3 regions of the Jatrophihabitans sp. GAS493 genome follow, and region 1 is predicted to be linked to each of the others. Evidence: riboswitches for the same ligand, from Rfam matches in the RefSeq annotation. Region 1 holds a riboswitch; each other region holds the start of a gene.

Region 1 (6,943 bases):
CCAGCGTGGCCCGCAGGATTACCTCGTCCGCCCGGGAGGCGTAAGCGACCACCGCGACCGGTGTCTGAGCTCCGTAGACCGGGATCAGCTCGGCGACGACGGCGTCGATTCGCTGCACCGCCAGGTGCAGCACCATGGTCGCCCGGGAGGCGCCCAGGGTGGCCAGAGTCTCCCGGTCCGGCATCGCCGTCGCCCGCTCCGAGGTGCGGGTGAGGACGATGCTCTGCGAGACCAGCGGGACGGTGAGTTCGCGCTTGAGCGAGGCCGCCGCGGCGGCAAAGGCCGGCACTCCCGGGCAGACGTCGTAGTCGATGCCGAGATCATCCAGCCGTCGCATCTGCTCCGCGACCGCGCTGAAGATGGACGGGTCGCCGGAGCAGAGGCGGGCGATGTCGAGGCCGGTGGCGTCGGCCCGGCTCAGCTCGTCGATGATCTGATCGAGCGTCATCTGCGCGGTGTCGACCAGGCGAGCACCGCTGGGAGCGTGCGCGAGCACCTCAGCCGGAATGAGACTCCCGGCGTAGAGACAGACCGGGGCGGCCGCGATCAGGTCACGGGCCCTGAGCGTGATCAGGTCCGCGGCGCCGGGGCCGGCCCCGATGAAGTGCACGGTCATCGTCGGGATCGCTTTCTCATTTGATGTAACTCCACTGGGTGACGGTGAGGGCGGGCCGGAACGCGGTGAAGCTGCCGATCGCGGCGGCGTGCGAGACGGTGATGCGGCTCAGCTCGCCGCCGACCCGCTGCTGCCAGACGGCCAGCTCGGTCTCGGTCTCGATGGTGACGCCGTTGGCCACGAGCCGCCCGCCCGACTTCAACGCCTCCAGGCAGGTCTTGACCACGCCGTCGTTGGTGACGCCCCCGCCGATGAAGATTGCGTCCGGTGCGGGCAGGCCGTCCAGCGCCTGCGGGGCCTGGCCGGCCACGATCTGCAGGGCCGGCACTCCGAACCGCTCCATGTTCGCTGAGATGTAGGCGCGCCGGTCATCCCGGACCTCGACCGCGATGCCGCGGCAGGTGTGGTGGCTACGCATCCACTCCACGGCGATGCTGCCGCTTCCAGCCCCGACGTCCCAGAGCAGTTGGCCGGGCATCGGAGCCAGCAGGGCGAGAGTCACTGCGCGCACCTCGCGTTTGGTGAGGACGCCGTCGCTGCTCCACGCGTCGTCGGGCAGACCTGGGGTGAGTGCGAGGGGGGCTCCCGCTGAGTTGTCCGCGTCGTCAGACTGCTTGCATTCGAGGGCGATGATCGCCAGTTTGGCGTGCGGATTCCCCGCCCACTGAGACGCGATGCCCTCTCGCTGCCGCTCGGCGGGCCCACCGAGATGCTCCAGAACGTGCACCCGGCTGCCGCCGAGCCCGTTACGCAGCAGCAGCTCCACCAGTTCGGCGGCCGCGTTCTGGTCGCCGACGAGGACGAGCACTCGCCGCCCCGGCTGCAGCAGCCGGGTGACCGCGCTCAGTGGCCGCCCGACGGCGCTCACCACATCGACATCGGCCTGGGGCCACCCCAGCCGGGCACAGGCCAGGGACACCGAGGAGGGGAACGGGCGGATGTCGAGGGCGTCGGGCCCGAAGAGCCGGGCCAGGCTGGCGCCGACCCCGTAGAACATCGGGTCTCCGCTGGCCAGCACCACGATCCGCTCGCCGGGGTGACGGTCGCGCAACCCGGCCAGCGCCTGGGTCATCGGCGACGGCCAGAGTTCGCTCGAGCGGGCATGGCCGGCGATGAGCGCCTGCTGGCGGTCGCTGCCCACCACGACGTCAGCGTCCCGGATCAGTCGTTGGGACGCGGCTGAGAGCCCGTCCCAACCGTCTTCGCCGATCCCGATCACGACGATCGGCTCCAGCGACGCTGAGCCGGGTCGAGCTGAGTTGATCGGTTCTGGCACGCGCCCAGTCTGCCTGATCCGCCGCCGGGCGGTCGCTTCGATGGGCTGGCCGGGGTGCCGGAGCGGCGTCAGAGGACATGCGATGATTGCCGGTGACGGTCTGGAGGAACACCGGTGAGGCCGCGCGCGAGGTGACTACGGTCGTTCGCGGGCGTCGATTCCGGGGTGGTCCCGCCACTGTGACCCGGCTCGATGCGGCGCCTTCCGGTACCGCGGAGCGTGCGGGGAGCCAGAAAATTCCACCCGTCCTGGTTGGCCCGCTGGTCGGCCGGACGTACCGAACGGCGGGCGCGGACACCCGCCGAGGGTTGGAGCGACATCGGTGGTCCCGTCTCACAAGCACGGCAAGCACGAACCGCACGGCAAGCACGATCCCCAGCGTTTGCCCGACGAGCAGTCGGGGCCGGCGGCCCTCGAGTCGCCGCCAGCCGTGCCCCAGTTTCCGTTCAGTGCGATCGTCGGTATGGACGACCTGCGGCTGGGCCTGATCCTCAACGCGGTGCACCCGGCCATCGGCGGCGTCCTGATCCGTGGCGAGAAGGGTACGGCCAAATCGACGGCGGTCCGCGCGCTGGCCGCTGTGCTGCCGGGTGTCGATGTCGTGCTCGGCTGCCGCTTCTCCTGCGATCCGAAGGCGCCGGACCTGAATTGCCCGGACGGCCCGCACGTTCAGCCGGTGCCGTGGGTACACCGCCCGGCCGAGTTACGTGAGCTGCCGGTCGGCGCCACTGAGGACCGCCTGGTCGGATCGTTGGACATCGAGAAGGCGCTCACCGAAGGCGTCAAGTCCTACGAGCCCGGACTGCTGGCCGCGGCCCATCGGGGTGTTCTCTACGTCGATGAGGTGAACCTGCTGCACGACCATCTGGTGGATCTGCTGCTGGACGCGGCCGCCCTCGGCACCTCCTACGTCGAGCGGGAGGGGGTCTCCGTGCGGCACGCCGCCCGCTTCCTGCTGGTGGGGACGATGAACCCGGAGGAGGGGGAGCTGCGCCCGCAACTGCTGGATCGCTTCGGCCTCACCGTCGAGGTGAGCGCCCCCCGCGAACCGGCGCTTCGGGCCGAGGTGGTGCGGCGCCGGCTCGGCTTCGACGACAATCCCCGTGCGTTCGCCGCCGCCTATGCCGACGCGGAGCGGGCCCTGGCCGACGCCATCGGGGGCGCCCGCGACCGTCTGGGCGAGGTACATCTGACCGACTCGATGCTGGCCCGGATCGCCTACGTCTGCGCCGCGTTCGAGGTGGACGGGCTGCGGGCGGACATCGTGACCGCGCGCGCCGCGGTGGCGCACGCCGCCTGGGCCGGGCGTGACGAGGTCACTGTCGACGACGTCCGGGTGGCCGCCCGACTGGCGCTGCCGCACCGCCGACGGCGTAACCCCTTCGATGCCCCCGGCCTCGACGAGGAGCAACTGGAGCAGGCACTCGCCGACTCCCAGGAGCCCGAGTTGGAGCCCGACCCGCCCAACGATGGCGGGGCTCCGGACGGGGACGAGGCTGACCCGCGGCACGAAGCCGAGGGGACGGCGACGGACTCCTCGCACCGCGAGCCCGAACACGAAGAGTCGTCCGGGCCGCAGCAAAGTGAATCCGGGCCGGACGGGCCCGGATCGGGCGGTGCGGAGCACGAGAAGGAGCACGCGCATCAAGAGCCCGCGGAGGTACCGGCGAACGCCTCGGCCGACTCCCCGTCCGGGGTGGCCACCCAGTTGAGCGCGCCCTCGACGCCGTTTCGCACCCGCCGACTGGAGGTACCGGGGGTCGGAGCCGGCGCGCCCGGACGTCGCTCGAAGGCGATCACCGACACCGGGCAGGTGACCCGCGCAATCCGACCCTACGGACCGATCCGTCACCTGCATCTGAGTGCCACCATGTTCGCGGCGGCGGCCCATCAGCGTGCCCGCGGCCGAACCGGAGCCGGCCTGATCCTGCACCGCAGTGATCTGCGTGAGGGGCTGCGTGAGGGGCGGGAGGGGAATCTGGTCCTCTTCGTCGTGGACGCATCCGGGTCGATGGCCGCCCGCAGCCGGATGGCCACCGTGAAGGGTGCGGTGCTCTCGCTGCTGCTCGATGCCTATCAGCGACGAGACAAGGTAGGGCTGATCACCTTCCGCGGGGACTCCGCGACCCTCGCCCTCCCCGCCACCTCCTCGGTCGAGGCCGCGGCCGCCCGGCTCACTGAACTGCCGACCGGCGGCCGCACGCCGCTGGCCGACGGGCTGCTGCTGGCTTACCAGACCCTGGAGCGGGAGCGACTGCGCGATCCGCAGCGGCGCCCGCTGGTCGTCATCGTCACCGACGCCCGGCACACCCGCGGCGCAGAGCCGACGGCCGCGGCCGCACTGCTGGCCGGTACCGGCGCGGCGTGTGTGGTCGTCGACTGCGAGTCGGGGCGGATTCGTCTCGGACTGGCCGGCAAGCTCGCCGCCCAGCTGCAAGCGCCCTGCATTTCATTGGATGATCTCGCCCTGGGAGACTCTGCGGCTGACTCTCTGGCCGACACCGTCCGCGCAATCAAGGATGCCGCCTGATGAGAGTTTCCCGATGAGCCCGCAGGGGCAGGTCGAGACCGTCCCGGCCGACGGGCTCACCACCCGGCAGCGGCGCAACCGGCCGCTGCTGATCGTGCACACCGGCGACATGAAGGGCAAGTCGACGGCCGCGTTCGGGCTCGCGCTACGAGCCTGGAATCAGGGTTGGCCGGTCGGGGTCTTCCAGTTCGTCAAGAGCGCGAAATGGAAGGTCGGCGAGGAGAACGCGATGCTCGCCCTCGGACGGCTTCATGAACTCACCGGCGAGGGCGCCCCGGTGGACTGGTTCAAGATGGGGCAGGGGTGGTCGTGGCTGCAGCGCGGACCGACCGACGACCACGCCGAGGCGGCCCGGGAGGGCTGGGAGCAGATCAAGAGCGACCTCGCCGCGCAGACCTACGGGTGTTACGTCCTCGACGAGTTCACCTACCCCATCGACTGGGGTTGGGTGGACGTGGAGGATGTAGTGGAGACACTGCGCAACCGACCCGGACACCAGCACGTCATCATCACCGGTCGTCGGGCCCATCCCGCACTCATCGAGGCGGCCGACCTGGTTACCGAGATGACGAAGATCAAGCATCCGATGGACGCCGGCCAGAAGGGGCAGCGGGGCATCGAATGGTGAATGTTCCACGGCTGATCATCGCCGCCCCGGCCAGCGGCCAGGGCAAGACTTCAGTGACCGCGGGGCTGCTCGCCGCGCTCGGCTCCCAGGGCCTGGCGGTCTCCCCGCACAAAGTCGGCCCGGACTACATCGACCCGGGCTATCACGCCCTGGCCGCCGGGCGGGTCGGGCGGAATCTCGACCCGTGGCTGGTCGGCGAGGAGCGGATCGTGCCGCTCTTCCTGCACGGTGCGCGCACCCCGGCACCGGCCGACATCGCGGTCATCGAGGGCGTCATGGGGCTCTACGACGGGGTCGCCGACCAGCGCGGTTTCTCCTCGACCGCTCACGTCGCCAAGCTGCTGCAGGCACCGGTCCTGCTCGTCGTCGACGCGACCGCGGCCGGGCGATCAGTGGCGGCGCTGGTGCACGGCTTCGCCTCCTTCGACCGGGAGCTCCGCATCGGCGGGGTGATCCTCAACCGGGTCGGGAGTGATCGCCACGAGCAGATCCTGCGCGACGGGCTGGCCGAGATCGGCATGCCGGTCTTCGGCGCGATTCGCCGCCACGACGCCCTGGTGACGCCGTCGCGCCACCTCGGGTTGGTCCCGGCCGCGGAGCGCTCCGAACTGGCCCGCCGCACCGTCACCGACCTGGGCGGGGTGGTCGCCGCATCGGTCGATCTGGCCGCGGTGGTCGCGCTCGCCCGACGCGCCCCGCCGCTGGCCGGCGACGCCTGGTCGCCGACGGTGGCCGAGCCCGCCGGCGATCGCCCGGTGGTGGCGATCGCCGCCGGACCGGCCTTCACCTTCTCCTACGCCGAGACGTCCGAGATGCTCACCGCCGCCGGTGCCGAAGTGCAGCGCTTCGACCCCACCGTCGATGAAGAACTGCCTTATGGAACAAGGGGAATCGTCATCGGCGGCGGGTTCCCCGAGGTGCATGCGGCGGCCTTGTCGGCCAATGAGCCGCTGCGTCGTGACATCTCCCAGCGAATCGGTCAGGGTGCGGCGGTGGCCGCTGAATGCGCCGGACTGCTCTACCTGGCTCACACGCTGGACGGCGCCCCGATGTGCGATGTCATCGCCACCGACGCCAGCATGACGCCGCGCCTGACCATCGGCTACCGGGATGCCCTCGCCCGCACCTCGTCGGTGCTGGCCGAGGCCGGAACGAGAGTGCGCGGGCATGAGTTCCATCGCACCGCCTGTGCGCCCGCGGCCTCGACGGCGCCGGCCTGGAGCTGGGACGCGGGCGGGCAGGAGGTCGTCGAGGGGCATGTTCAGCGGCAGCTACATGCCTCCTACCTGCACCTGCACTGGGCCGGGCTGCCGAACGCGGCCACCCGCTTCGTCTCAGCGGCGGCCCGGGTCGAGTTGGCCTCGAGCCGATGATGTGGTCGGTGGTCGCTCAGCGATGAACTCACATCAGCTGCTCCGGGAGCCGGATCTCACCCATCACGGCGACGCCGAGGTGGGCCCGGGACTGATCGACCTCGCCGTGAACGTGCGCCACGCGCCGATGCCGCCGTGGTTGCGCTCAGCCCTCGAGGCTTCGCTGCTCGACCTCGCCGGTTACCCGCGTCCGGACGCCGCCCGAGTCGCGGTGGCGCAACGGCACGGCCGCGCCGAGGAGGAGGTCCTGCTCACCGCTGGGGCGGCCGAGGCCTTCGTGCTCATTGCCCGCGCCGTCAAGGCCCGGCACTGCGTCGTGGTGCATCCCCAGTTCACCGAGCCGGAGGCCGCGCTTCGGGCCGCCGGGCACGAAGTCGAACGGATCCTGCTGCCGCCACCGTTCACCTTTGATCCTCGGATGATTCCGGCTGACGCGGACCTGATCGTGATCGGTAATCCGACGAATCCGACGTCGGTTCTGCATGCCGCCGGTTCGATCGCCACGCTCTGCCGACCGGGT
Region 2 (6,943 bases), 1.6 Mb from region 1:
CGCGCTGGAACTGGTGCCGCGCTCACAGCGCCTGGGCACCGGCCTGGAGTCGGTCGACGTCGCCGTGCTGGCCGGGAAGGCGCCGCTGGCCGCATCACTGGACCGGGTGAACTCCCGCAACGCCCAGCTGGTCGAGCAGTCCACCTTCTCGCTGGCCAAGAACTCCACCATGATCGGCCTGCACGTCGCCGAGATCGCCAGCGCCGGCGGCTTCGGCATCCCGATGGCGGCCAAGCTCGCCGTCGGCATCACCAGCCTGGCTCACTCGCTCGGGCACACCATCTACGACACCGTCGGTGAGAGTCGCTCGTCGGATGCGAAGAAGGCGTTCAGCGTCAAGCACGAGGAGGGCGCGTCCCGCAACGTCGTGAAATACGACATCGGCAGCTCGGTCGACATCGTGATCGTCGCCGCCCAGAAGCACAAGCTCGACTACGCAAGGAAGATCCTCCTCGAGTACGGGGTCACCGAAACCGAGATCACCTCGATGCGGCTGCACGAACTGCGCGAGAAGGTGCTCGACGGGCTGGAGGCCGAAGGCGATCCGAAGACGGTCAAGGAGAAGATCGACGAGGCGAAGGAGTCGATCTCCGAGACCCTCGGCATCGAGAAGAAGCCGACCGGGCAGAAGAAGGAGGAGAAGTCGACCCTGGCCAAGGTGGTGGCCGCGCCGGTCGCCGTCGGCTCGGGTATCGCCGCGCTCCCCGGGATGATCGGGACAGCGCTCACCGACGTCAAGCACAAGCATTCCGAGGCCAAGGAGCTCGTCGATGCCAAGAACAAGCTGAACTACGGCGGCAACAGCGGTCGGGGCATCGGCGCCCGGGCCCAGCACATGGTGCGGGACAGCAAGAAGATCGAGAAGTCCTACGCCAAGGTTCGCTTCGACCTGGCCGCCGACGGGGCGGACGTCGAGACGCTCCCCCGCACGGCGGAGGACAAGAAGAAGCGGGCCAAGGTGGCGGCGGCCAAGATCGAGACGACGAGCCAGGGCGGGGCCCGCAAGATCGACCCGGCCTTCATTCAGCGGGTGACCGACGCCAGCGACGTCGAGCTCTTCACGATCTTCGAGAGCATCGACCGGAAGGACCCGCTCATCGTGCCGAACCTGGAGTTCCTCGAGTACGAAGCCACCCGGCGCTCGGCCGAGGTCAAGAAGAAGGCGAAACGATGAGCGGCCCGAAGCCACTTCACCGACCGTTACGGAGTTCGGCCGAGCGGGTCTACCTCGACAACGGCTGGCCGGCCACGGCGATGGAGGATGGCACCGGCTTCACCCTCTACATCGAGGGCAGCGAGAACGCCTGGTCGGCACTGGCCCTCACCGACGACGAGTCGTCCAGCTTCGCCTTCTATTCGCTGTCGCCGGTGGACGCCGCCCCGGCCGACCTCGACCGGATGGCCGAGTACCTGCATCGGGCCAACCTCGGGCTGCTCAGCGGCACCTTCGAACTCGACTACGACAGCGGTGAGGTGCGCCTGCGCAGCGGCCTCGACTTCGCGACGCTCTCCCCAGAACTGCTGGCCGACGACGCCGTCCTCGACTCGATCCTGCTGGACCTGTCGGCGGCCAACGTCGGCACCTTCGACCGCTACCTGGTCGGGTTGGTGGCGATCACGCTGGGCAGCGGCGATCCGGCCGACATCATCCGGGAGATCGAGCAACCGGAGCCCGACGAGATCAGCTGAGGATCTGCTCCGCCTGGAACCGCGCGATGAGCTCAGCCTCGCGCTGTGGGCTCAACCCGGCCTTGCGGGGACGGGTCAGACCGGCCGTCTGCTCCCAGGCCAGTGTGTCGGTCAGCTGTTCGGCGATGGAGCGATGACGCAGTCCAGCCGCCGTCGCGGCCGCGCCGGAGCGGGCCGCGAAGCCACCCCAACCGGGCTCGACGATCCACATCGGGATCGACTCCTCACCCATGAACTCCTCGACGCCCTGTTCGACCAGCCAACTGCTGGGAATCGACACGACCGGGCCGGAATGCCCTCCGATTGCGCGCGACTGCGCGATCCACTCCTGAAACGGAGTCGTCGCACCGACCGCGTTGAAGGTTGAAGTGAGTCCACTTTCGGCACCAGCCAGCAACCAGGCGGCGAGGTCACGGACGTCGATGGACTGGGTCGGGGCGTCGGGCGCATCCGGCACCAGCATCGGCGTCTGCCGATCGCGGGCGGCCCGGGCCACCCAGTACCCGGTGCGGTCGGAGTGGTCGCCCGGCCCGCCGATCAGGCCGGCCCGGGCGATCAGCAGCCGATCGCCGACGGCATCGCCGCAGGCCAGCTCGCAGGCCGCCTTCGCCGCGCCGTACTCGGCCCGGGTCACGACTTCCAGGTCGGTTGCCGGGAGGATGGGCGCTGACTCGTCGGCCCCGACCTCGTCGTGTGTGGCATAGACGCTGGCCGAGGAGACGTAGCTCCAGTGCCGGGCCGTCGGCGCGATCGCGGCCAGCGCAGCCCGGACGAAGCCGGGCTGCCAGGAGACCTCGAAGACCGCCCCCCACTCCCGTCCGCGGAGCGCGTCGTAGGCATCCGGGCGACTCCTATCGGCGGTGACGAGCTGCGCTCCGTCGGCCACCGATCCGCTCTCACCGCGAGCCAGGCAGGTGACGGAGTGGCCCCGCCGCAGCGCCGCCGCGGAGATCTCGCGCCCCAGCCAGGCGGTCCCGCCGAGCACCAACACGTCCATACCTGGCACTAAACCAGCCCTCGATAAAACGGTCGAGCATCGATCGCTCTCCGCGTAATGTCCCGGCCATGAGTCAGCCGACGACAGCCACCGCGCCACCCGGGCCGCCACCCGTCTTTGCCCGGCGGATCGCCGGGGTGGCCAGCTCACCGGTGCGCGAACTGCTGGCGCTCATCGCCCGTCCGGGGGTGATCTCCTTCGCCGGGGGACTTCCGGCGCCGGAGCTCTTCGACCTGCCCGGGCTGCGGGATGCCTTCGCCACCGCGCTCAGCGACGACGCCGGACGCCGCAGCCTGCAGTACGCCCCGACCGAGGGCAACCATGAACTCCGCGAACTCGTCGCGGCACGGCTGACCGACCGCGAGCTTCCGACCGCCCCTGAGCACCTGCTGGTCACCACCGGCTCGCAGCAGGCCCTCACCCTGGTCGCCACCGCACTCCTCGACCCGGGCGCGGTGGTCGCCGTCGAGGAGCCGACCTACCTGGCCGCGCTGCAAAGCTTCCAGCTGGCCGGTGCCCGCATCGTCCCGGTGGCCGGCGACCGCGACGGGATCCTCCCCGACGCGCTGGCCGCGGTGATCCGGCGCGAACGCCCGACGCTGCTCTACCTCGTGCCGACCTTCGCCAACCCGACCGGCCGCACCCTCACCGCGCCCCGACGTAGGGCGGTCGCCGAGCTCGCCGAGGCGCACGGGCTGTGGGTCGTCGAGGACGACCCGTACGGGGAACTGAGGTATGCCGGTCAGCGGCTGACCCCGCTGGCCGCCGAGCCCGCGGCCGCCGGGCGGGTCGTCTATCTCGGGAGCTTCTCCAAGGTCGGCGCTCCCGGTCTGCGACTGGGGTGGCTGCGGGCACCGGCCGACCTGCTGGCCCGCCTCACCGTGGTGAAGCAGGCGGCCGACCTGCACACCTCGACGGTCGACCAGGCGGCGGCCGCGGCCTACCTGCGCACGCACGACCTGAACGCTCATATCGAGACGCTGCGCACGGAGTACCGACGACGCCGGGACGCGATGACGGCGGCGCTGCCGCGAGTGCTTCCACCCGGCTCGGAGTGGAGCGAGCCGGACGGCGGCATGTTCGTCTGGGTGCGGCTGCCAGGCGCCGTGGACGCCGCCGCGCTGCTGCCGGTGGCGTTGAGCCACGAAGTCGCCTTCGTCCCCGGTGCGCCGTTCTACGCCGCTGAGCCGGATCCGGCCACCCTGCGGCTCTCCTTCACCGCGCACACTCCGGGCGAGATCACCGAGGGCATGCGGCGCCTGAGCCGGGTCTTCGCCGGCGTCTAGGGCAGGGGCTACGCTCTGGGCGGCAACACATGCGAGGTGCTCAGCCACCGCGGTGCAGCGATGTAGCGCAGCGGCCGAGAGAATCGGGAAGCCGGTGCGAATCCGGCACAGAGCCCACTGCGGTATTCGGGGAGTTGCCGGCCGGCGCGCGAGCGCAGCCACTGGGCCTCACGGTCTGGGAAGGCGGCCGGTGGATGGCGATCCGAGAGTCCGAAGACCGGCCTCGCAGAACTGGTCGCAGCGCTGCGACCCGACAGTGGGAGTTCTGCAATGCCGTTACCCGTAAGCCTTCCCCAGCAACCGACGACCGACCTGTACGACGTGATCAACCGCCGCCGCGACGTGCGGGCCCAGTTCACCGGCGAACCCATCCCGGGCGAGGCACTGGAGCGAATTCTGGGGGCCGCGCACGCCGCCCCGAGCGTCGGTATGACCCAGCCCTGGGACTTCATCCTGGTCCGCGACCAGGGGCTGCGCCGCAGCTTCCAGCAGCACGTCGCGACCGAGCGGGACGTCTTCAACTCCACGCTCAGTGACGTCGACGCCCAGACCTTCGCCCGGATCAAGGTCGAGGGCATCCTGGAGTCGACGCTCGGGATCGTCATCACCTACGACGCCGACCGCGGGTCGCCGGCCGTCCTCGGACGCCACGCTATCGCCGACGCCGGCCTCTACTCGACCTGCCTGGCCATCCAGAACCTCTGGCTGGCCGCGACGGCCGAGGGGCTGGGGGTCGGCTGGGTGTCGTTCTACCGTGAGCCGTTCCTACAGCAACTGCTGGAGATCCCGGCCGGTGTGCGTCCGGTCTGCTGGCTCTGCGTCGGGCCGGTGACCCACCTCGAGGAGGTGCCGGACCTGGAGCGTCTGGGCTGGCGGTCCCGGCGCCCGGTCGCCGACGCCATCCATCTGGATCGCTACACCGGCTGACCGGCGCCGATCCGTTCGGCGTGTGTCTGCCCGGACGCGGCGACTAGGAGGCGCCCAGTGCGGGCTGTGAGTACGGGGATGGCGCAGAGGAGCAGGGCGAGGATCACCGCGGTCGATGTGGAGAAGATCGCCGCCACAAAGATCGGCAGCAGTGCGAACGACTGCCCGAGCCACCCGGCCCACCACCAGCCAACCAGAGCTCGCTTGGGATGGCCGGGTGGGAAGAGGTCGGCGACGGATTGGTACGGAAACCAGTACTGGATGATCGGGATGATGAAACCGAGAACGCCCCAGATGGGCGAGCGGCGGGCCGGTAGCCCGGCACGCTGAGCGAAGACGGCCGACCGGTATAGCCAGATCATGAAGATGATCTGGACGGCGAGGGTGGCGACACCGAGCAACTCGACCCCGCCGAAGAGGAGGAAAACCCGCGACGCATGGCCGTCGAACGGGTCGGCGGCGGTGCCGTCGGTGTAGACCTGGCCCTGACTGATGGCCGTGCGTACCCCGTCGAAGAGGTAACCCATCGCCACCGCGACCAGGACGAAGGTGAGGCCGTAGATGGCCGGAGCGGCCATCAGGGCCCGATCGACCCACCGGGCGGCCTGGGTCTCGCGGGCCAGATCGGCCTGCGGATTGCCGGCCTGCGGATTGGGGAGGGTGTGGCCGGTCCACGAGATGCCGTCCCACCACCGCAGCAGTCCGACCTGCGCCGGATCGGGGTACCAGCCGGCCATCATCGGCACAGTCTCCCCCATGCTCGAGACATCAGCCACCGCACCGACCCGGAGCACCCGGCGGCCTAGGGTTTCGGTATGACCGACGAATTACCGGTGATCCGCCCAATCCGTCCCACTGAAATCGATCAGATCCTACAGTTCTGGAGCGTCGCCGCCGAGGACGCGCACCGCCCGCCGGACAGCCGAGATGCCGTGGAGCGGCTCATCGTCCGCGACCACGGTGCGCTGCTGGTCGCGGTCGAGCCTGATGCCACCGCCGGCGCTGGCGCCGCCGCCGGCACGGTCACCGCCGAGATCATCGGTTCGGTGATCGCCGGCTGGGACGGCTGGCGCTGCCACATCTACCGGTTGGCGGTCGCCCCCACCCGGCGCGGAGCCGGTCTCGGGCGGGCCCTGCTCAGAGCCGCCGAATCGCGCTTCCTCGAGTTCGGCGGCACCCGCGCGGATGCGATGGTGCTAGACGCGAACACCCTCGGGCAGGCCACCTGGTCAGCCAACGACTACCGGCGCCAGCCAGAGTGGTCGCGCTGGGTGAAGCCGTTGTGACCCGTCTCCGACTTCGTGCCGTGGCGCGGCCCGATGCCCCTCGCGCTACCCGTTGCGACGGGGACAGGGAAGGTTTTCGTCACCCCGAAACGTGGGTGACACGTGCGGGACGGCAGAGTTAGCCCGTGAGCACCTCCCAGTCCGCGAACGCGACGGCCTCCGGCAAGTCGCAGTCCCATCCCGACTCCCCCACCGTTGCGAGCAGCCAGCATCTGAGCGCCGAACACGCCCGGCTGGCCGAATCCCCGTCGGCCAGCGGCCCGTGGCGGCTCTGGGGTCCGTACCTGGCCGGACGCCAGTGGGGAACCGTCCGGGAGGACTACTCCGCCGAGGGAGACCCGTGGTCGTCGTTCACCTTCGACCAGGCCGTGGCCCGCAGTTACCGCTGGGGCGAGGACGGGCTGGGCGGCATCTGTGACCGCTTCGGCTTTCTGAACTTCTCCGTCGCCCTCTGGAACGGCAGGGACCCGATTCTCAAGGAGCGGCTCTTCGGCCTCACCAACTCCGAAGGCAACCACGGCGAAGACGCCAAGGAGTACTGGTGGGCTCTGGACGGAACCCCTTCGCACAGCTGGATGAAGTGGCTCTACCGCTACCCGCAGGCCGAGTACCCCTATCAGCAGCTGCGCGAGGAGAACGCCAAGCGCGGGCGCAATGAACGCGAGTACGAGCTCGGTGACACCGGCATCCTCGACGGTGACCGGTTCTTCGACATGACGGTCACCTACGCCAAAGCCGCCCCGGACGACATCTGCGTC
Region 3 (6,943 bases), 2.3 Mb from region 1:
CGACCTGAGCGGCGTCGACTTGGAGGCGCCGATCGAGGAGCGGGAGGAGGCGATCCAGGCCGGCGGCGCTCACTACGCCGAGTCCCTGCCGATCGAGTACCAGCCGAGCGTGGAGTACCAGCAGCTCTTCGTCGACGCGCTGGCCGAGTCGGCTGATCGGATCGCCCGGGCGGTCGGCGTCGTCACCGAACTGGTACTGGACGCCCGCGGTGGCGACACCGTGCTGGTCTCGCTGGCCCGTGCCGGCACCCCGGTCGGGGTCCTGATGCGCCGCTGGGCCGCCGCGACCCATGACCTGCAGTTGCCACACTTCGCGGTGAGCATCGTCCGTGGCCGCGGCATCGACAGCGTCGCACTGCGGTACCTCGTCGCCCAGTTCGGCGCATCAAGGCTGATGTTCGTCGACGGGTGGACCGGCAAGGGGGCGATCACCCGTGAACTCAGTGACGCCGTGGCGCAGGCCAACCGGGAGTTCGGCCTCGCGGGCGCCGACCGCCTCTCGCCGGAGTTGGCCGTGCTGGCCGACACCGGTGGGTGCACCGAGTTCTTCGGCACCCGGGACGATTTCCTCATCCCGTCGGCCTGCCTGAACTCGACCGTCTCCGGGCTTGTGTCGCGGACGGTACTCAACGACCGGATCGGACCGCGCCAGTTCCACGGCGCCAAGTTCTACCGGGAGCTGGCCGGCGTCGACGTCTCGGCCACCTTTCTGGACGCGGTGAGCAGACGGTTCCCCGCCGTGGCCGACCGGGTGGCGACTGAGTGGCGGCAGCTTCGGGACAGCGATCGGCACCCGACCTGGGCCGGCTGGACGGCCGTGGAGAAGATCAGCGCCGAGTACGGCATCGGCAACCTCAACCTCGTGAAACCGGGGGTCGGTGAGACGACGCGGGTGCTGCTGCGCCGGGTGCCCTGGCGGGTCCTGATGCGTCCGGACGCCGCCGCATCGCTCGGGCACATCAAGCACCTGGCGGATAGTCGTGGTGTTGGCATCGACTACGTCGAGGATCTGGCCTTCAGCTGTGTCGGGCTCATCCATCCGCAGTTCACCCGGGGCGCCGTGGGGGCCGATGGAACGGCGGTGCGCCGGTGAGATCGCCGGTGCTGGTCGCCTCCGACCTCGATCGGACCCTCATCTACTCACGGGCCGCGACCGGGCTGGACGGACCGGTGGGCGCGACGCCGGCCCCGCCGCGGGGGGTGACGGAGCTGCGCTGTGTGGAGGTCTTCGAGGGCGGGCCGTTGTCGTTCATGAGTGAACCGGCCGCTCAGTCACTGGCCGCACTGGCCGCCGAGTGCACCTTCGTGCCGGTCACCACCCGGACGGTGGCGCAGCTGCGACGGGTTCAGCTGCCCGTCCCGGCGCCCGCATCCGGCGACGGCTACGCGGTGGCTGCCAATGGCGGGGTGTTGCTGCACGACGGGGAGCCGGACGCCGACTGGGCGGCGCGGGTGGCCGTGGCGATTGGTGGGTCGCAACCGCACCACCGAGTGTGGGCCGAGTTGCAGGAACTGGCCGGGCGGGACTGGGTGCTCAAGCTACGAAGCGCGGAGGATCTCTTCTGCTACGCGGTGCTCGACCGGGGCGCCGTCCCGGCCGATTTCATCGCCGAGACCACCGCCTGGGCATCCCGGTTGGGCTGGCGGACGTCACTTCAGGGGCGCAAGCTCTACTGGGTCCCCGACGCCCTGACCAAACGGGCCGCAGTGGCCGAGGTGGCCCGTCGCCGAGGTAGTGAACTGGTGCTGGCCGCCGGCGACTCGCTGCTGGACATCGACCTGCTGGAAGGGGCCGACCGCGGAATCCGGCCCGCCCACGGGGAGTTGGACGAGCAGGGCTGGAGCGCTCCGCACGTCGAAGTGACCCGGGCGCGGGGCGTTGCCGCCGGTGCCGAGATCCTCGAATGGTTCCGCGAGGGTGTGGCGAGCCACTGCGGCGAAGCCGCCCCGCGCCTTGCCAGTGGGGTGTCGCTACCGATACGGTGAGCACGCATGATGGCATGAGGAAGCCGGTGGGAATCCGGCACGGTCGCGCCACTGTAAGCAGGCCGCCAGCGCTCAGCGCAGGCCTGTGAGTCAGATCTTCGGCCATCACCGCATCCCATCGACAAGGGACGCAAGATCCCTGAAGGAGCACCGTATGAGCAACACCGCCGCACCTACCGCCGTACCGACCACTGTCGCGACGCCGGTAGTCCTCCCGCTGTCGAAGGCGGTGCTCTGGCTCGTCGGTTCGACGATCCTGGCGCTGGCCGTCTACTACTTCGTCGGTGTCGACGAGGGTGCCATGTCGGTCTTCGGCAAGAGCATGGTCATCCACGAGTTCGTCCACGACTCGCGCCACTTCCTCGGCTTCCCCTGCCACTAGCTAGACAAGGCAACGGAGCTAACTGGACATGGTCAAGAAACTCATCCTGCGCGGCGTTCTCGCCGGCGCAGTTGCAGGCCTGCTCGCATTCGTCTTCGCTCGCATCTTCGCGGAGCCGATCATCAGCAAGGCGATCAACTATGAATCAGCCCGGGATGCAGCCCAGGAGGCGCTGAACAAGGCGGCCGGGCTGCCGACCGAGGCCGCCGAATCGGAGATCTTCAGCCGCACCATTCAGGCCAACCTCGGCATCGGGGTCGGCATGATCGCCTTCGGTGCCGCCATGGGGGCGCTCTTCGCGGTCGTCTATTGCGTCTGCCTCGGCCGGGTCGGGAATCTGCGCCCGCGCAGTCTGGCGATGCTGATCGCCGGCGGCGGGTTCCTCGCGGTCTACCTGGTTCCCTTCCTCAAGTACCCGGCCAACCCACCGTCGATCGGCCACGCCGACACGATCAAACAGCGGGGTGGTCTCTACCTGCTGATGGTCTTCGCCTCCGTGGTGCTGCTGGCCGGGGCCGTCTGGCTCGGTCAGCGGCTGAAGGCCCGCTTCGGTAACTGGAACGCCAGCCTGCTGGCCGGCGCCGCGTTCGTGGTGCTGATCGGGACGCTGATGCTGCTGCTGCCGGAGTTCGGCGAGCTCTCGGCCAACCTGCAGGCCTATGGTCGGCATGCCACCGAGACGCCGCTGCCGCTGCTCGACCCGAAGGGGAACATCGTCTTCCCGGGCTTCCCGGCCGACGACCTCTTCCAGTTCCGCCTCTATTCGGTGGCCGCGCAGGTGATTCTCTGGGGCTCGCTCGGGCTCGTCTTCGCACCGTTGGCCGATCGCCTGCTGTCGCCGGGTGCGGAGCAGAAAGCGGCGAACGCCCCGATTCCGGCCGTGGTCTAGCTGCCGCAGCTCGACGCACTGGATCAGCTCGGCGGGTACTTCGCCGTCGAGACGCATCCGGTGGACGTCGAGCCCGCACCGCCCTGGCTCACGCTCGAGACGTTGATCGGGTCGCCGGAGATCCTCTCGCAGCGGATCTCCGGCGTCCGCTCAGCATTGGGGGCGGCGGCCGGACGCTCCGCCGATGAGATCGACCACCGGGTCGCGGCCTCGGTGGCCCAGCTCGGGCTGGTGGCCCGCCTCATCTCCCCGGTGCTAGGTGCAGCCGTGCTCTCGTCGGTGCCGCTGCGCGTCGAGGCGGCCACCGCCTGGTGGCAGCCGGTGCTGGGTGGGCCCTATCCGCTATCGCTGCCCGAGTCGGCCGCGGTCACTGCGGCCGACGAGCCGGCCGTCCGCGCAGTGCTGCTGGAGCTCCTGGACGGTCCCATTCGCGGGATCGTCGAGGTGGTGGCGGCCCGGTCGGTCTCGCCGCTGGTGCTCTGGGGAAACGTCGCGTCGGCGATCAACGGCTCGGCGTCGATGCTGGTCACGCTGCGCCCGGAGGCGGCGGAGAGCGTCCGCCGAATGGCCGGGTGGATGCTGGGGTATCCACGTCTGCGCGGTGGTTTCACCGGTGTGCCGGCGGCCGAGCGGGGCGCGGGCGTCCAGTTTCAACGGCGCAGCTGCTGCCTCATCTACCGGATCTCCGAACCGCCCAGCAATGCCTACTGCGGCGACTGCATCCACCTGCTGCCGCTGTCGAGCGTCTTGCCCTGAACCCTGGTTCCTGGTTGTGATCCGGACTGGAACGCTCAAACGGAACGGCGAAGATCCTGCGTATCGGGTAGCCCGCTACGCATACCGCAGGATGTTCGGCGGCTGGACGGGCGATTGGACCGGCGGGGTCAGTGCAGGTGGCTCTGCCAGTCGGCCGGTACCCGTTCCCGAGGGCCGGGCGTGGACTGCGTCGCCGGATGGTGCTGCGGATCGGCCAGCGTCGGGCCGTCGTAGAACTCGTTACGGCTGAAGCTCCAGAACCAGTTCTCGCCCGGCTCGTAGCTGGTGATGAAGTCGTGCTGCGTCGCCAGCGCGTGCTTCGTCGCGTGCTGGGAGGGTGAGGTGTCGCAGCAGCCGATGTGCCCGCACTGGGCACAGCGGCGCAGATGCAGCCACCAGCCGTCGGTGGTGTTGCACTCCATACAGCCGTCGCCACTTGGGGCCACCGCTGGGTCGATGCCCTCGATCTCTGCCATGCTGACCTCTATCCGATCGGGTCGGTCGCGAGAGCACGCTGCTCCGCGTGTTCGTCGGGTGGGTGGATCGGCAGCGTCACGGTGAACCACGTCTGCCCGGGCTTGGAGTCGACCCGAAGGTCGCCGTGATGCTTGTTGACGACTATCCGGTAGGAGATGTCAAGGCCCAGGCCGGTTCCCTCGCCGACGGCCTTGGTGGTGAAGAACGGTTCGAAGATCCGCTCGATGATCTCCGGGGAGATCCCGCCGCCGGTATCGCCGATCGCCACCTGCACCGAGTCCTCCACCTGGGAGGTGCGGATGGTCAGTGTCCCCGAACCGGCCATCGCCGCCACCGCATTGTCGATGAGGTTGGTCCAGACCTGATTCAGTTCGGCTGCGTAGGCCGGCACCGTCGGCACCGAACGGTCGTAGTCCTTGACCACGGTGATCCCGGCGCCGAGCTTGCCCGACAGCATGACGAGCGTACTGTCCAGCAATTCATGGACGTTCGCGTTCTGGAAGGGTGCCCGGTCCAGCTGCGAGTACTGCTTGGCCGACTTCACCAAAGCCGAGATCCGCTCGGTCGAGTCCTCGATCTCGTTCATCAGCAGTTCGGTCTCGATGGTGTAGTCCAGCCACTTCACCGCGCTGGGCAGGCTCGCCTCGCCGACGGTGGCCAGCACCTTGTCCAGCCAGATGCTGTCCAGGCCCGCCTGGACCAGGTTCGGAGCGAGTTCGTAGCCCTGGCTGATCCCGTGATCGGCGAACCAGTCGGCGATCTCGTCCTCCCGGTCACTCGCCTCCAGGGCGCCCAGACGTTCAGCCACGGCGACCTGCTCGGCCGCCACCTCCTGCAGTTCGACCAGCGCGGCCAGATGCTCGGGGTCATACCGTCCGGAGGCAATGAAAGTAAGCTTCTTGCGCATCCCGGCCACCCGATCACGCAGTGCTCCAGTCGCCCGGACCGCGGCCGAAGCGGGGTTGTTCAGCTCGTGCGTGAGGCCCGCGGCCAGCGACCCCAGCGCGACCAGGCGCTCGCGCTGCCCCGCCGTCTCGTAGGAGGCCCGCATACCGAAGAAGAGCCCCTCCAGCAGGTGCAGGGCCATCGGGAACCACTCGCTCATCATCTCCGTGAGGACCTCGCTGTCCAGCACGAAGAAGGCGGCTTCGGTGGTGACCCGCAACGAATTGTTGTACGCCTGCGGCGCCCGGTCGCCGAGATAGGCCTGCCAGGCCCCGGCGTAGACGCCGCGCTGCGAGGTGCGGGTGGTGTCGACGTCGTCGGACCCGACGCGACGGGAGAGGACCGCCGTCCCCTCGAGGAGGATGTAGAACTCTCGTGGCGGCTCCCCCTCTCGGTACACGTACCCGGGCTCGAAGACCTCGATGCGCCCCTCCCGGCAGAGCCAGTCGAGGCGGTCGTCACTCAGCTTCTCGAAGAGGAAGAGGCTCCTCAGCAGATCGATACTGCAGGTGGGTGCGATCACGGCGTCTCCAAGTTCACGATCTCTGGCCCATGCCCTTACGATTTCGACAGATAACGGTGCACCAGGGTCACGGCCATCGCACCCTCGCCGACGGCTGAGGCGACCCGCTTCACCGAGTCCGACCGGACGTCCCCGGCGACGAAGACCCCCGGCAGGCTCGTCTCCAGGTGGTAGGGGTCGCGATCCAGCGGCCACCCCTCCGGCCGCCGCCCCTCCACGATGAGATCCGGGCCGGCCAGGATGAAGCCGTGGTCGTCGCGGTGGACGGAGCTGTCGAGCCAGTCGGTGCGGGGGGCGGCGCCGATGAAGACGAAGAGCCACTGGGTATCGACCGTCTCGCTCTCGCCAGTGGTGGCATTGCGCAGGGTCAGCTGCTGCAGGTGCCCGTCCCCACTGGCCCCTACCACCTCGGTGCAGGTGCGCACCACGATGTTGTCGATGGCCCGCAGCTGGTCGATCAGGTAGCTCGACATGGACGACTCCAAGCCGCTGCCGCGGACCAGGATGGTCACGGTGCGGGAGGTTCGCGCGAAGTGCACCGCCGCCTGGCCGGCCGAGTTGGCGCCGCCGACGATGTAGACGTCCTCACCGGCACAGTTGGCCGCCTCGGTGAGGGCTGAGCCGTAGTAGATGCCCTGTCCGGTGAAGTCGGCGATGCCGGGCGCGGTGAGTTGACGGTAGGAGACACCGGTGGCGACGACGACGCTGTGCGCATTCACCGTCGCGTCGTCGGCGAAGCGGACGGTGCGGGCGGCGCCATTGGCCTGGATACCGACGACCTCCCTCGTCGTGATCAGCTCGGCGCCGAACTTCACGGCCTGCCGGCGAGCTCGTTCGGTCAGCTGCGAACCGGAGACACCGTCCGGGAAACCAAGGTAATTCTCGATCCGTGAGCTCTGCCCGGCCTGGCCGCCGGTGGCCCGGCTCTCGATTACGACGGTCTTCAGACCCTCGGAGGCGGCGTAGACGGCGGCGCCCAGCCCGG

The links. A riboswitch is a leader RNA that binds a small molecule or an ion and turns the genes downstream of it on or off. The one in region 1 is predicted to bind cobalamin.
Region 2: another riboswitch for cobalamin. It lies ahead of bluB (5,6-dimethylbenzimidazole synthase); the one in region 1 lies ahead of CPH63_RS18220 (VWA domain-containing protein).
Region 3: another riboswitch for cobalamin. It lies ahead of CPH63_RS06095 (CbtB-domain containing protein); the one in region 1 lies ahead of CPH63_RS18220 (VWA domain-containing protein).

What each region holds. Positions count from the first base shown of each region.
Region 1 is NZ_LT907982.1:3,961,482-3,968,424, reverse strand. It holds gene cobM (precorrin-4 C(11)-methyltransferase) at 1-616, opposite strand, end outside; gene cbiE (precorrin-6y C5,15-methyltransferase (decarboxylating) subunit CbiE) at 633-1,892, opposite strand; cobalamin riboswitch at 1,996-2,132, shown strand; gene CPH63_RS18220 (VWA domain-containing protein) at 2,356-4,422, shown strand; gene cobO (cob(I)yrinic acid a,c-diamide adenosyltransferase) at 4,436-5,050, shown strand; gene CPH63_RS18210 (cobyrinate a,c-diamide synthase) at 5,044-6,423, shown strand; gene cobC (Rv2231c family pyridoxal phosphate-dependent protein CobC) at 6,446-6,943, shown strand, end outside.
Region 2 is NZ_LT907982.1:633,613-640,555, forward strand. It holds gene CPH63_RS02880 (YbjN domain-containing protein) at 1,171-1,689, shown strand; gene CPH63_RS02885 (oxidoreductase) at 1,682-2,686, opposite strand; gene CPH63_RS02890 (PLP-dependent aminotransferase family protein) at 2,755-3,972, shown strand; cobalamin riboswitch at 4,006-4,213, shown strand; gene bluB (5,6-dimethylbenzimidazole synthase) at 4,243-4,899, shown strand; gene CPH63_RS02900 (DUF4328 domain-containing protein) at 4,887-5,675, opposite strand; gene CPH63_RS02905 (GNAT family N-acetyltransferase) at 5,715-6,185, shown strand; gene CPH63_RS02910 (glucosidase) at 6,398-6,943, shown strand, end outside.
Region 3 is NZ_LT907982.1:1,334,332-1,341,274, forward strand. It holds gene CPH63_RS06085 (phosphoribosyltransferase domain-containing protein) at 1-1,093, shown strand, start outside; gene CPH63_RS06090 (HAD family hydrolase) at 1,090-1,986, shown strand; cobalamin riboswitch at 1,953-2,107, shown strand; gene CPH63_RS06095 (CbtB-domain containing protein) at 2,141-2,368, shown strand; gene CPH63_RS06100 (CbtA family protein) at 2,397-3,257, shown strand; gene CPH63_RS06105 ((2Fe-2S)-binding protein) at 3,318-4,013, shown strand; gene CPH63_RS06110 (UBP-type zinc finger domain-containing protein) at 4,142-4,489, opposite strand; gene CPH63_RS06115 (ATP-binding protein) at 4,498-5,958, opposite strand; gene CPH63_RS06120 (FAD-dependent oxidoreductase) at 5,994-6,943, opposite strand, start outside.